2 regions of the Myroides albus genome follow, and region 2 is predicted to be linked to the other one. Evidence: riboswitches for the same ligand, from Rfam matches in the RefSeq annotation. Region 2 holds a riboswitch; the other holds the start of a gene.

Region 1 (7,653 bases), 1.0 Mb from region 2:
CAAAAACACCAATATTGTTATAATTATCCTTGTCTGGTCCGTACCAATCAAAATTACTGGCCAAACCAAAGTCAACTTCTTTATACGTAACTCCAGCTCTTAATTTGATATAACTACGAGCGTGGTCACCATTATCTGGTGTAAAACCATAAAGTCCTTGAAGTCGATAATAGTACTTCCAGTTTGTATCAATCACAGGTTTGTACTCTACAAACAAAGCTGTTTCTTGTATAGGATTACTTTGCAAATCTATACGAGGATTAATATTAAATGTATACTCTGCATTGGCTTTTGTATAAGATAAAGCTGCTGAAGCTCTAAGTCCAGTCACATCTGTATAGAAATATCCTCCCATAATGTCTAAACCTCTCACTACATTATAAGTTAAATACCCTTGACTCATTACATCATCAAAGTCTTTCTTGTCAAATTCCGCTACTAAATTAGAGACGCTAAAAAGTCCTAACTTAGGGACAGATTCAAACTTTTTGTTAATTACAACTTCAAAAAAACCTCCGCGATTTCCCACTAATGACTCAAGTACTAAAGGTAAACTTCCCTTGGATAGCACAGGTGATTCTTGTGCTTTTACCCCTACTACAGTAGATAACAACACTGCTATAACAGCTATAATTATTTTGCGTATAAACATAAGAGTTAGATATTTAGTTAATAACAATACAATACGCAAATATCTATCAAGAAAATATAGTTTCCAACGATTTTCTTATCACTTCTTCCTATTTACCCAGTTTTTGATCTTAAAAAAGTGAATTCTTTTTACATTCGAAATACATTATTTGATTCGTTTATTAAAAAAACAGGAGCTTACTTTTGCAAACTCCTGTCTTTTTACAATTTTATTATTTATAGTGGTATGCGTTAATTACCAGAAATCAACAAAATGATGAACTGGTCCATGTCCTTTTCCTATCTCGTATTCTGCTCCTGCTTGTATCACTCTTTCCATATAAGCTTTAGCCAGTCGCACGGCCTGATTCAAGCTTTCACCTTTAGCTAAGTAAGCAGCTAAAGCAGAGGAAAAAGTACAGCCTGTTCCATGGGTATTGTTCGTGTAAATTCGAGGTGAACTCAACGCTAAGAGTTCATCAGTTTCGGCATTGTAAAACACATCAGTTAATACATCATCCGAAAGATGACCAGCTTTAAGTAAAACAGAAACCTGTCGATTCATGGATAATTCCCGTGCAAAATCAGGCAAATCTTCTTGTTTCTCTATACGTCTGTTAAGTAGTATTTCGGCCTCTGGAATATTAGGTGTAATAACCCTTACATAGGGAATTAACTCGTCTTTTAAAGTTTGTATAGCCTCGTCTTGTAAAAGTTTATCACCAGAGGTTGCAACCATGACTGGATCCAAAACGATGTTGGTATAATTATATCCGATTAATGTATCCCTAATAGCTATAATTAACTCTTTAGAATGCAACATTCCTATTTTTATAGCATCGCTTCCAATATCATCCAATACTGATTTTATCTGACCTGTAACAAAATCTACCGGAACAGGGTGTACACCAGTTACTCCCACTGTATTCTCATCTACTACAGCTACAATAGCACTAGCACCATAACAGCCACAAGCTGAGAAAGCTTTTAAATCTGCTTGGATCCCCGCCCCACCACTGGGATCACTTCCTGCGATAGTCATCGCAATATGATATTTCTTTTTCATACGTTTGCTTGATTAAATTGGCCATTTCTCTAAACGATAAGCACTATCCCAAAAAATCCACTCCAGCTTACTACACATCACAAAAGCAGCAGTCATTTCCTCTTGGCGCTGCCCGGTGGTTTGCTCTGCAATTTCATCGCAAATGCTAATGGCTTTTTTAACTGCTGATCCAAATTCTTCTCCCCCATAAGTATTAATCCAATCTTGATAGGGATTATCTGATGTAGTTTGGTTTTCCAAAATATAATCTCCCACCTCTTTATAAATCCAAAAACAAGGCAATACTGCAGCTAAAGCAACTTCCAAAGGAGCATGAGCAATTTGCCTTTCCAAGTAGTTGGTATATAACATACATCCAGGTGAGGCCTTTAGCTCCGATAAATCCTTTAGCTCTCCTACATAAGATTCATGTAGTATCTTCTCTACCATCATTGTGTCTTTAGCAAATCCCAAGAAGGCCTCTGTATGCTCCACTTTGTCAAGTTTTACAGCCAGAGCCGCCAGAACTTTGCCATAGCGAGCTAGATACAACGCATCTTGTTGAATATACTGTACAAATTTTTCTTTAGCTAAAGTCCCCTGCATCAACTCAGTGATAAATGGCATACTAAAAATTGCTTGATTAACCTCTTGGCTTGCTTGCCAAGCTCTTTCACTCCATTTCATAATTACATATTGTTTTTTGTTTGTTTGACTATATTTAAAAGTTCCGCAGCTGCTAATTTGGGTTTATCTGCTGAAATGATTGCCGAAACAAGTGAAATACCATCAGCTCCAGCATGTATTACTTGCTCTGCATTACTGACATTGATTCCTCCAATTCCCACACTTAAGTGTTTTGATTTTCTTGAAAAATCCCTTACCCCTTCAATTCCAATTGCCTTTGACGTATCTTTCTTTGTAGTAGTATCAAATACAGGAGAAAGTCCAATATAATCAACATCTAAAGTATTGGCATATTCAAGCTGCTGAGCATTAGAAACAGAGAGACCTATGATTTTATCTGGTCCCAACAATCTTCTAACTACTTGATAAGGCATATCTGATTGACCAATGTGTACCCCTTGCGCATCACAAGCTAAAGCTATATCTACGCGATCATTGATAATCAAAGGAACATCATACGGTTTTAAACACTCTTTGAGTCTTACTGCTATATTGTAAAATTGTTTTGTATCACATTGTTTTTCTCTGAGTTGCACTATAGTTACTCCTCCTTGAACAGCTTGCTCGACAATATCCACAATATCTCTACCTAAAGCACATTCCCTGTCTGTCACCAAATAAAGACTTAAATCCAATTGCCTCATGCCTTGAAATACATTTTAATTATTGCCTGATCTATCTTGTAAAGTTCATCTAAGAAATTCACTTGCATACTACCATTACCACTAGCATTTGCTGCTGCGAGTTCCCCTGCAATCCCCATAACAACCATTGCGTTGTAAGCGGCCTTTAACACATCATTATTCACAGCTACAAATGCACCTATAAGAGCAGTAGCTGAACACCCCATACCAGTTACTCGCTGCATGAGCGTATGACCGTTTTTTACTTCTAAGATTTCTTTACCATCTGTGATATAGTCAATCTCTCCGCTTACCACAACCACACAAGCGTATGACTTCGCCAACTGCTTTGCCAAATCAATAGCACTATCAGATGATACTGTGCTATCAACGCCTTTTGTCTTGGTATTAACTTTGGCCAAAGCCATGATTTCAGAGGCATTTCCCCTTATAATAGTAGGTTTACATTGTTGCAATATTTGCTCTGCCACTGTATTTCGATATGCAGTAGCTCCAACGCCAACAGGATCAAATACAATAGGCGTATTTAATTGTTTTGCTTTATTTGCTGCCAACAACATTGCCTTTACTTTACTGGAATCTAAAGTTCCAATATTTAGAACAAGTGCAGAAGCAATACTTACCATGTCCTCCACTTCCTCTATTGCATGAGCCATCACAGGTGATGCCCCAATTGCAAGTAAGGCATTAGCTGTATTGTTCATCACTACATCATTGGTAATATTGTGTACCAATGGAGAGTGTTGTCTTACTTTATCTAAGTCTTCGATAAGACTACTTAATTGTGCATTCATATTTAATTGTGTTTGATTAATAACAAAAAAAAGACCGCTTTGCATCGTGCAAAACGGTCTTATGGTATATAATAACGTCTATCTATAAGTATAATACCCTTATAGCTTGTCTTTTTTATAGTACAATCCGTTTCCCTCCGATGTCAATTACAACATATCAGGTTATAGGGTATAATCTCAGCTTTTTAAAGCACCCCTAACAGTCTTGCTACAAACATACAGTTAAAATTGAACACATGCTAATTTTTAACCATTAACACCCCCTTTAATAAATCGCTTGAAATATTGGTAACAAGCAATCAGGACTATTACACCGTTAATCAGCATCAAGATATAAATACCAAACCACTGCAATAGTAGCCCACCAAGTAAGGCCCCTAAACCTATAGCTCCATTAAAACAAGACACATAAATTGCAACGGCATTACCTGCCTCTTGTTTTGCAAGTTTTATTACAAGTGCCTGAAAACAAACAATTAAACTCGAAACACAACCTCCCCATATTACAAACAAAGGGTATAATACAAGGGTATATCCTTTGATTCCAAATACACTAAAGAGCAATAAACACATAGCTGTTAAAGCAATGGCGTACAACACAATTTTAGACAAATACTCTTCAATGTAGCGCGTGAGTAACGTATTGGATAAAAAACCTGCTACTCCAAAACACAACAAAAGTAAAGAAACACTTGATTCCTCCAATGCCAATGTATTTGCAAGCCATGGCTGAACAAATGAGTAAATAGAGAAATGGGCTGTGATACAACACACACTTATTAATAAGATTGCTACTACATCTTTATTCTCAAATGTCTTCTTGAACAAAGCAAAGCCTTTTGATGAACTATGTTCTCTTAAAGTAGGAACAAAAACTAATAGCAATATACCACACGCAAAAGCTGATAAACTCAAAATATTATAAATAGTTTGCCACAAAAGATAAGTACTTAAAAAATTGACAATAACTATACAGAAAGCACTGGCAAAAGACACTCCTAAAAAAGCGATTGCTGTGGCTTTTGCTTTGACTTCATCCTTGACAATACTCGTAGCTGTAATAGCCAAGAAAGCTAAAAACGCTCCATTGGCTATTCCTCCTATAACCCGTGCTAAATACAAATAGAAGGTGTGATCTGCTATAGAAGTTATATAATTAGCCAAAGCAATCAAACCCAATAATACTGCCAACAATACTCTGCGATTTATCCCTGCCAAAAACATTGGAGTCACAAGAGCTACCAAAGTTCCTATCCAAGCATATATAGTCACACTTACTCCTATTTCGGATTCACTTGCCCCTAAGGATTCTCCCATTAATGACATAACCCCCAAAGGGGCAAACTCAGTACTAACGATAATAAATGCACTAAAAGACAATAAAAATAAGGTGATGTAGTTTCTAACTCCCATTTGTTTAATATTTACGGGCAAAACTACTAAGTACAGTAAGGGGAAAATTGTCAAAATAGGTAAACCTATTGTATAAACTGGTTTTGATAAGCTTTTCGAAAATCCAAAGGGGACATTCCCACTTGTTTTTGAAAGACTTTATTAAAATGAGCCACATCCTTAAACCCAAGTTCAAACGCAATCTCTTTGATAAGTAAATCGTTTGTGTACAAGAGACGTTTGGCCTCCAAAATAATGCGATTGTAAATAAACTGCTTTAAACTCACACCTGTATGTTCGAGCATCACCTTATTCAAAGTCCTTTGATTCACTGCTAAGTGATTGCTGTAAAAAGACAGTTGTTTTTGTGTTTTGTAATTTTTATCCACTAATTTTAGTACAAAATCAACCAATGTTTTATCTAAAACTTGATTTTCGAATTCTCTTGATACAAAAACATCTGTTATGTGAACAAATAATGCTTTAAAGTAAAAGCTTAGCAAATCTCCTCTACGCTTATCACTGTACTCCTGTTCAATTAATTGCACTAACAGTTCCAAGTGATTTTTTAATACATCACTTAAAATAGCACAAAAGTAGTTAGCAGAAAAACAAAATGGATGAGCAGCTCCTAACAAATCAATAAAATACTCTTTGGAGAACTGAAAAACATATCCCTTGACTTTAACCTTATCAAATTTGTGAACTTGATTAGGAGTCAGAAGTAAAACTGTATCAGTAACTAAGGCAAGTTCACTTGATTCAACATAATGTAGCCCCTGTGATTCTATATCAGTAAACCATAGAAACTCAAAGTAATTATGCCTGTGAAAATCACAAACTTCTTGAACCTTTATATTTTCTAATCGACCTACAAAAAAAGGAATTTGTATCGGAAGGTTTACACTTTCTATCATTGAAATTAGCTTGAACAAAGTCACTTTGACCTACTCACTTATAAAAAACTAAATTACTAAAAAATCAACGAACCATAGTTACATCCCTAATAAAAGCTAAATAATAGCTTGAAGTCAATACAATAACAAAGAAGTAAAGATGATATAAGAAAATAGAAATACTACTTACAAACAACTAAAATAAAGCCACTTGGGCCTTTATCTGAAAGAATCAATTGTGTTCTCTAAAGATAAAATTACTGTAATTGATGAAACTTTCAAAGCACATTTCAGTGCTTAGCTTGCACTTTTTTGGGGATTACTTCGGTATTCCTGGGGGTTTTCTCGCCCAGAAGGCCTTTTTCTCGAAGAAGGGTGCAAGAAGGGTGCAAGCAAACCGAAGCAAAGCCATTGTTAAATTACTCGGAAATGTAAATAAGCAACAGATTCTCTTTACACCTATTTTTACAGCTAATAATGTTATGTTTTGCCATTTCTTTCTCTAATGTGTATTTATTCTACTACCTAAGTCAATATAAATAAAGAAACACTAACGAGCTATATCTCTTGAACTGTTCTTGAAAAAGGGAGTAAAACTAATTGTCAAAATCAAAAAGAATAGAGACAATGTAATGTTACTATTAATCAACACAGTACATAAAAAGAAAACATTGCTTAGTGAAACGTCACAGAGGTGAACTAGTAATCTTGTCTCAAGTAGAACAGACAAGCCTATGTAAATTCAATACATATTATCTAAGTTATCATTGATAAAAAGGACTAATAACTTAAGTCTTATTTACGTTAATATTGCTTAAAACAAATTGTTCAATAGAAATAATTATACACAGATAAGAGCAAAAACATAGTTATCAATTACCATAATTATTAAAAATTATTAAAAACAAGTATCTTTACAATCATAAAAAAAACAACTATGAAAAAGTTCTTAAAGCCAACTGTGCTTTCATTGATCGCATTAGCTATTCTTAGCTGTAATTCAGATGACAATAAGTCAAATGATGATTTTATTACTCAAGATATCACGGTTCTTCGCTCGATACATGATAGTAATTACTACAAAATTAAAGGTGAAAGTGAGTTTAAGTTAGTATCAACTAACCTTATTGAGTACAACTATAACGATATTGCACAGTTAAAAAATATACTTTCAACTGATACTGAAATGAAAGTTGAAGGAGATAAAAAACAAGAAACTAAAGACATCATCGAAGATGAAATACAATATGGAGAAAACGGCAAAATTAAATCTATAAAAACTACAAATAAAACCGAAGGTGAGATTATTTCTGAAATTGTATTTGAATATGATGAAAATAACAGAATAATTAAAAGCTTTGATAAGGTAGATAAGATTACAGAGGTTTTCGAGTATAACACTGAAAACTTACCTGTAAAGTCAATAATTTCTCAAGAAGGAAATCCTACATCAGACATAAATGTGTACAAATATGAAAATGGCAACTTAATTTCTGCAGAAAAACTACAATCAAAAGAGGATGAAAAAGACATCACTTACTTTGAATACGATAATTATAATAGTC
Region 2 (7,653 bases):
TTTATCTCCTATGGAGTAAGTATTACTACTTTCCCTAATATTTTAGCCACTGAACAGCTGGGCAATATTACAGAATCTACTAAAAACTTGGAATCTTATTTTGATATCGCTATGCCCCCCATGTTTGACGTTATGAGTGCTCTCGTTATCTCTTTTCTGTTAGGAATAGGAATATCAAAAGGTAATTTCACGTATTTAGAGGGTGTTTTTAACGATTTTCAGAGCATCATTATGTCTGTTATCAATAAAGCAATCATTCCCTTCTTACCGCTGTTTATATTCGGTATATTCTTGAATATGACTTATAACGGTCAAGTATTCGTTGTACTGGATACGTTTGTAAAAATAATCGGAGTGATCTTTATCCTGCACGTCTTTGTATTAGTATTCCAATATGTAATTGCAGGTACAATAAGTAAGCAAAATCCTTTCATGCTGATGAAGAATATGCTACCCGCCTACTTCACTGCTTTAGGAACACAATCTTCTGCTGCAACAATTCCAATTACATTAGAGCAGACAATAAAAAATAATGTCGATCCAAAAATTGGAGGATTTACAGTACCTCTATGTGCAACCATTCACTTAGCTGGAAGTACCTTGAAGATAGTTGCATGTGCTATTGCATTGATGTTGGTACAAGGTCAAACAGTTGATTTTACCCTCATGGTTGGATTTATTTTTATGTTGGGAATCACTATGGTAGCTGCACCAGGAGTACCAGGAGGTGCTATTATGGCTTCATTAGGAGTATTAGCCTCTATCTTGGGATTCGATATGGAGCAACAAAGTTTAATGATTGCACTTTATATCGCTATGGATAGTTTTGGAACAGCATGTAATGTTATGGGAGATGGAGCTATCGCTATAATCGTAAACAAAATATCGAAAAGTAAAACTATACCAGCAGAAGCTTAATACAATTCAGTTCGTTTAAAATACCATGTACGAAAAAACATATCCAAGTAAGAGATTTAGAAAGACAATGGAGTTTGTCAATAAACATATTGCGAAAGACTCAACCATTCTAGACTTAGGGGTAGTTAATCCACTTTCTAAAATTATGCAAGAAGATGGATTCAAAGTTACCAATACCACCGGAGAAGATTTAGATGAAGATCAGAGTGCTTTAACAAATGGAGATTACGAAGTCTTAACGGCTTTTGAAATTTTAGAACACTTACTAAATCCTTATACAGTACTTAAATCATGTAAGGCTAATAAAATTGTAATATCAGTTCCGTTGAGATTGTGGTTTAGCACTGCCTATAGAAGTAAAACGGATATGTTAGACAGACATTATCACGAATTTGAATCTTGGCAATTAGATTGGCTTGTACAAAAAGCTGGATATAAGATCATCGATAGAGATATGTGGACACACCCAATCAAAAAGTTAGGTATCAGACCTCTCTTGAGGTGGTTTACTCCAAGATACTATATTCTTTATGCAGAAAAAATATAAATAGAAACGCTGAGATTAGTTCTCAGCGTTTTTTATTTGGCCGATGAGGAACAAGCGGGTAATTTGTTTGCTAATGATTAATGGCTATATTTGCCTCAAGCTTTAGGGGTGTCTACACAAATTGTAGGCTGAGACTTCACCCTTTGAACCTGATCTGGTTAATACTAGCGTAGGGAAAAGTAAGATGACTTCATTAAATAGGTACGACCGTGCCTTCTTGTAGCCATTCCTAAAGTTATATCTCATAAGAACAAAAGGAATGGAACTTAAAATCTATAAACACAGCGTACCGTTTTTCTGCTACAAACGATTCACTTGTAAACAGTTTATTGTAAGCCTTACTGCAATACAAAGACAGAGAATTGTAAAGGTCAATAAGACTACTAACGTCAATACTATCTCACCAACGCAGCAATTGTCTATAAGTAAGGATATACCAAATAATCACACGTACTACAATCAAGTGGTTCCATTCAATCTAACAAGTATTTACTCATTAAACTAAATAAGACAATGGAACAACACAGCATTTCACAAACGCCTTTTCCCAACTCAAGAAAAGTGTATATCAAGGGAACAATCTACCCTATTCAAGTAGCAATGAGAGAAATCTCACTAAGCGACACTAAACTCTCCAATGGAACCACAGAACACAATCCTCCCGTCACAGTATACGACACTTCTGGCCCTTACACAGATCCAAACATTACAATCGATATCCGCCAAGGAATACCACGCCTAAGAGAACAGTGGATCATAGACAGAGAGGATGTAGATATTCTAAGATCAATCACTTCAGAGTACGGCAAAGCAAGATTGGCAGATGAAAAACTCAATCATTTGCGCTTCGAATTTAGACACAACCCTAAAGTGGCTAAAGAAGGAGCTAACGTAACTCAATTATTCTATGCTAAACAGGGAATAATCACACCTGAGATGGAATACGTAGCTATCAGAGAAAACCAAAGAATAGAACAGCTAAACAAAGCTACCTCAGCTATGAAGCAGCAGCATCAAGGCAATAGCTTTGGCGCTAATACTCCTAAAAATTTTATTACTCCAGAATTTGTCCGTGAAGAAATAGCAAGTGGACGCGCTATCATTCCAAACAATATCAATCACCCAGAGAGTGAACCCATGATTATTGGTCGTAACTTCTTAGTAAAAATCAATGCAAACATTGGAAATAGCGCAGTTACATCTTCTATAGAAGAAGAAGTAGAGAAAGCAGTATGGGCTTGTCGTTGGGGTGCGGACACCATAATGGACTTATCAACAGGTAAAAACATTCACGAAACAAGAGAGTGGATAATACGCAACTCACCTGTCCCTATAGGTACAGTACCAATTTATCAAGCCTTAGAAAAAGTAAAAGGGATAGCAGAAGATCTAACTTGGGAAATATTCAAAGATACCCTAATCGAACAAGCTGAACAAGGCGTGTCCTATTTCACCATTCATGCAGGGGTACTACTGCGCTACATACACCTCACTGCTAATCGAGTGACAGGTATAGTGTCCCGCGGAGGATCTATAATGGCGAAGTGGTGTTTGTTTCACCATAAGGAGAATTTTCTATATACCCATTTTGAAGAAATCTGCGAGATCATGAAAAAGTACGATATCGCTTTCTCCTTAGGGGATGGTTTAAGGCCAGGTTCAATTGCTGATGCTAATGATGCAGCACAATTTGCAGAATTAGAAACCTTAGGAGAATTAGCCAAAATCGCTTGGAAACACGATGTACAAGTCATGATAGAAGGACCAGGACATGTACCTATGCACATGATTAAAGAAAACATGGAAAAGCAATTACGCGATTGTGGAGAAGCACCCTTTTATACATTAGGACCATTAACTACAGATATTGCACCAGGATATGATCACATCACTTCAGCCATTGGAGCGGCAATGATCGGTTGGTATGGAACAGCCATGCTGTGTTATGTTACTCCCAAAGAACACTTAGGACTACCGAACAAAAAAGACGTAAAAGATGGAGTAATTACCTATAAACTTGCTGCACACGCCGCAGACTTAGCCAAAGGGCATCCAGGAGCACAATACAGAGATAATGCGTTAAGTAAAGCACGCTTTGAGTTTCGATGGGAAGATCAATTCAACTTATCACTAGATCCTGATACGGCAAGAGAATTTCACGACGAGACTCTACCAGCAGATGGTGCAAAGGTAGCTCACTTCTGTTCAATGTGTGGACCTAAGTTCTGCTCTATGAAAATATCACAAGAGATTAGAGATACAGCAGAGCAAGGAATGCGAGAAAAGTCAGAAGAATTTATAGAAATGGGAAAGGAACTATACCTCTAAGACATGAGTAAGAATTTCACAGGGGAATTATTTTACACAAAAGAATAGCTCTCCTGTGAGATCTAACCTCTTAACTTATTAACATCAATACTTCAGTTATAAACAATAAAAAGGGAATTTATAAACACGAATAAAGAGTTATCAACATTTCATAGGGCTTATATGAGCACTTATCAACAGATATAAAGTAGTTATCAACACTAATAAAGCACAAACATATTAGTTATCAACAAAAAAAGAAAAAAGGTATAAAAACTAATACTTATCAACAGAATGAAGAAAGCAATTGAGAAAAAGGACTAACCTTGAAGTAAGTATTCCATAAAAACATCTCTTGGAATTTCTATTGCGCCTAAACTGCTCAAATGATCATTATAAACTTGACAATCTAACAGTTTATATCCCATTGACTGGAGATATTGACTTAAGTAAATAAAAGCAACCTTACTTGCGTTAGAAACCTTCGAAAACATACTCTCTCCACAAAAGATATGGCCTAAATCAATTCCATATAACCCACCAACCAAATTGCCATCCTGCCAAACCTCAAAAGATTTAGCAATTCCCATCTCGTGTAAAGTACAATAAGACTCAATCATATCATCCGTAATCCAGGTACCATTTTGCCCTACGCGTTTAATACTTTGACAATTCGTGATTACCTCTCTAAAGCAAGTATTCATGGTAATGCGAAATGAACCTCTATTCAAGACATTACGCATGCTCTTAGAAATGATTAAATTATCAAAAAACAAAACCATACGCGGGTTAGGTGCCCACCAAGTAATAGGTTCACCGTCTTCAAACCAAGGGAAAATACCAGAGTTATAAGCCAACACCAATCTTTCTGGAGAAAGGTCTCCACCTAAGGCAAGTATGCCTGATTCATGGGCTTGATCAACATCTGGAAAACTTAGGTAATGTTCATTTAAGAGAGTAATCATTTAAAAAAAGGTAAAAAAAGTCCCTAAGGTTAACTCAGGGACTTTCTATTTTAATTAAAAAGGTAAATCATCGTGTTCCTCTTCATTATAGCTTGAAGCAGGCGGAAACTGATTTCCTGTATTCTGTTGTCCAAATTGATTAAATTGGTTTTGACCTTGATTCTGAGCATACATTCCTTGGTTTCCTTGATTAAAACCACCTTGTTGCGTTTGTTGCTGTTGGAAACCTTGACCTTGTTGAGCTTGATTATTAAACCCACCTTGTTGATTGTTAAACTGAGAACCGTCATTACTTTGGTTAAAACCACCTTGTTGTGTTTGCTGTTGTTGGAATCCCTGGTTCTGTTGACCTTGGTTTCCAAAACCACCTTGGTTCATATTATTACCACCAAATCCTTGATTAGGCATTTGTTGCATATCAGGACCCGGTTGTCCAGCAGCAGCTTTCTCAATTCTCCATCCTTGAATTGTATTGAAGTATCTCGTTTCACCTTGTGGGCTAACCCATTCTCTTCCTCTCAAATTAATTGAAACACGAACAGGTTCTCCAACTTGAAATGTATCTAACAAACTAACTCTATCTTGAGTAAACTCAATCATAATATGTTGTGGATACTGCTCATCTGTTGTTACGACAACCTCTCTTTTTCTAAAACTTGAACTAATATCTTGAATATGTCCAATCAATTTGATTCTTCCTGTAACTTCCATTGTATAAATATTTTCCTCGTTTTTTATTAACTATTTTGCCAGTATGGTTTTCCAAGCCAAAGGTACATTATTTTCTTCTAAATACTTTTTAGCCAATGCAAATTTATCATTTACATTTCCACCTTGCAAGATATCACTTAATTCATTATTTGACTCTACGAATTTCAAAATATCTTCTTCACTTGGCAAGTGCTCTACATTGCCTAAAATCCCCAAGTCATTTCCATTAAAAACACCACTATCCAAAGCATCGCGTGGTATAACATCAACTCCTACTCCCAATGTAGTCAAAGGTTTTTCTACTTCAAACATCCCCTCATTAGCTCGTGAGTACCAATTGCCCCCCATGCGAGAAACTAAGTCTAATTTAGTTTGATCTATTTTCCCATCACTAGTCAGGATACCCTCATCAATGTGCATTTTGACAACTTCACAAATCACTAAATTACCAGCTCCTCCCTCATTTCCTAAACCAATTACCTCTTGCACAATGCATTCAAACTGCACTGGGCTTTCTTTAACTCTAAATGGCCTAACCTCGTCCGATGGAATCATGGTAAAACCTGCCTTAATAAATTCATTAACACCATCCTTATACTCAGTACTTGACAAAGAAGTTTGCTGTACCATATCATATGTCACGACATTTATAACTACTTGCATTGTCGCTTGTACATTGAACAATGTATGCTTACATGTATTATCCCTTACCCTTCTCGAAGGTGAAAATACCAAAATAGGAGGATTAGCGCTAAACAAATTAAAGAAGCTAAAAGGGGAAAGATTAGGCTTATCATCAGCATCCAAAGTACTAGCTAACGCAATAGGACGAGGGCCAACAGAACTCTGTAAGAAACCCTGTAGTTCCACTACGCTAATATCACTTGGTTTTATAGTCTTCATAATGTTATATTTTTGTAAAGTAGTAAATTTACAAAAGCTTTTAGAAAGGGAAAATTTTATAAGGATACAATTCTAAAAGAACTTTCTCGTTTAATTTACATACTTTTATATACGCTAATAATAATACGCAATTGAATAACAAAAAGGAAATAATACGTTGGCTTCTTGTAACAGCAGCTTTTTTCACTCTTGTACTAATTTTGTGGAATACTTATACCTTCTTCCAAATGTACAAAGAAGAAGAACGTATTAAAATGAACATCTGGGCGGAAACGACCAATACATTATACAATGCGAAACTAAGCGATACAAGTTTAGGACTCTCTCTTCTTATTCTGACAGAGAACAAGACTATTCCAATTGTACAAACTACTGAAAAAGACAGTATATTATCCTTTATTAATGTAGATGAACGAATAGTAAACAACCCTAAGAAAGCGCAGGATTACTTAAAGAAATTAAAATCACAAAATACTCCGATGGAAGTAAAAATAGGTGATGAAATCCAATATTTATATTATGGTAACTCATCCCTATTAACTAAACTCAAATACTATCCAATATCATTAGTTTTAGTATTTCTATTTTTCTCTGTACTTATCTTCAATTTTTATAGGAGCCATAGAAGTGCTATGCAAAATAAGCTTTGGACAGGTATGGCCAAAGAAACGGCGCATCAAATTGGAACTCCACTATCTTCGCTACTCGGATGGATTGAAATAATGAAGCTTGAAAACGTAGATGAGCAGATTACATCAGAAATTCACAAGGATGTAGCTCGCTTGCAAACAATTGCTGATCGCTTTTCTAAAATAGGATCTAAACCTCAACTTAGTCCCTACGATATTGTAGAAGAAACAAGAAAGACTTTTGAGTATCTCAGTCCTCGAAATTCTAAACAAATTGAATATACAATCAACCTACCTGACTACCCAATTATGATTCCTCTAAACAAAGAGCTTCACAGTTGGACAATTGAAAACTTAATCAAAAACGCCATTGATGCAATGAAAGGTATAGGTAAGTTAGACATTCTCATACAGGATAACAACAAAACTGTAAACATATTCATTACGGACACGGGTAGTGGGATCCCAAAGAAACTTCACTCAAAAATATTTGAGCCAGGCTATACAACCAAGAAAAGAGGTTGGGGATTAGGACTATCACTTACCAAGAGAATAGTAGAGCAATTTCAAAGTGGAAAAATTAAAGTTTATCACTCAGAAGTAGGCAAAGGCACAACTTTCTGCTTGACATATAAAAAACAAAAAAGTCGATAATTTCTTATCGACTTTTTTG

Evidence for each region. Region 2 has a riboswitch for thiamine pyrophosphate ahead of NWE55_RS08710 (hypothetical protein). Riboswitches for the same ligand answer to the same signal wherever they lie in the genome.
Region 1: linked by a shared signal. The riboswitch ahead of thiM (hydroxyethylthiazole kinase) and the one ahead of NWE55_RS08710 (hypothetical protein) in region 2 are both predicted to bind thiamine pyrophosphate.

The regions. Positions count from the first base shown of each region.
Region 1 covers NZ_CP102754.1:2,910,619-2,918,271, reverse strand. Annotated here, with positions in the region: gene NWE55_RS13165 (hypothetical protein) at 1-652, opposite strand, end outside; gene thiD (bifunctional hydroxymethylpyrimidine kinase/phosphomethylpyrimidine kinase) at 887-1,696, opposite strand; gene NWE55_RS13155 (TenA family protein) at 1,709-2,362, opposite strand; gene thiE (thiamine phosphate synthase) at 2,365-3,006, opposite strand; gene thiM (hydroxyethylthiazole kinase) at 3,003-3,800, opposite strand; TPP riboswitch at 3,916-4,008, opposite strand; gene NWE55_RS13140 (MFS transporter) at 4,047-5,213, opposite strand; gene NWE55_RS13135 (helix-turn-helix domain-containing protein) at 5,279-6,109, opposite strand; gene NWE55_RS13130 (hypothetical protein) at 7,026-7,653, shown strand, end outside.
Region 2 covers NZ_CP102754.1:1,891,206-1,898,858, reverse strand. Annotated here, with positions in the region: gene NWE55_RS08720 (dicarboxylate/amino acid:cation symporter) at 1-918, shown strand, start outside; gene NWE55_RS08715 (class I SAM-dependent methyltransferase) at 986-1,465, shown strand; TPP riboswitch at 1,560-1,658, shown strand; gene NWE55_RS08710 (hypothetical protein) at 1,725-1,970, shown strand; gene thiC (phosphomethylpyrimidine synthase ThiC) at 1,979-3,793, shown strand; gene aat (leucyl/phenylalanyl-tRNA--protein transferase) at 4,093-4,737, opposite strand; gene NWE55_RS08695 (DUF3127 domain-containing protein) at 4,792-5,448, opposite strand; gene NWE55_RS08690 (flavin reductase family protein) at 5,479-6,351, opposite strand; gene NWE55_RS08685 (sensor histidine kinase) at 6,483-7,634, shown strand.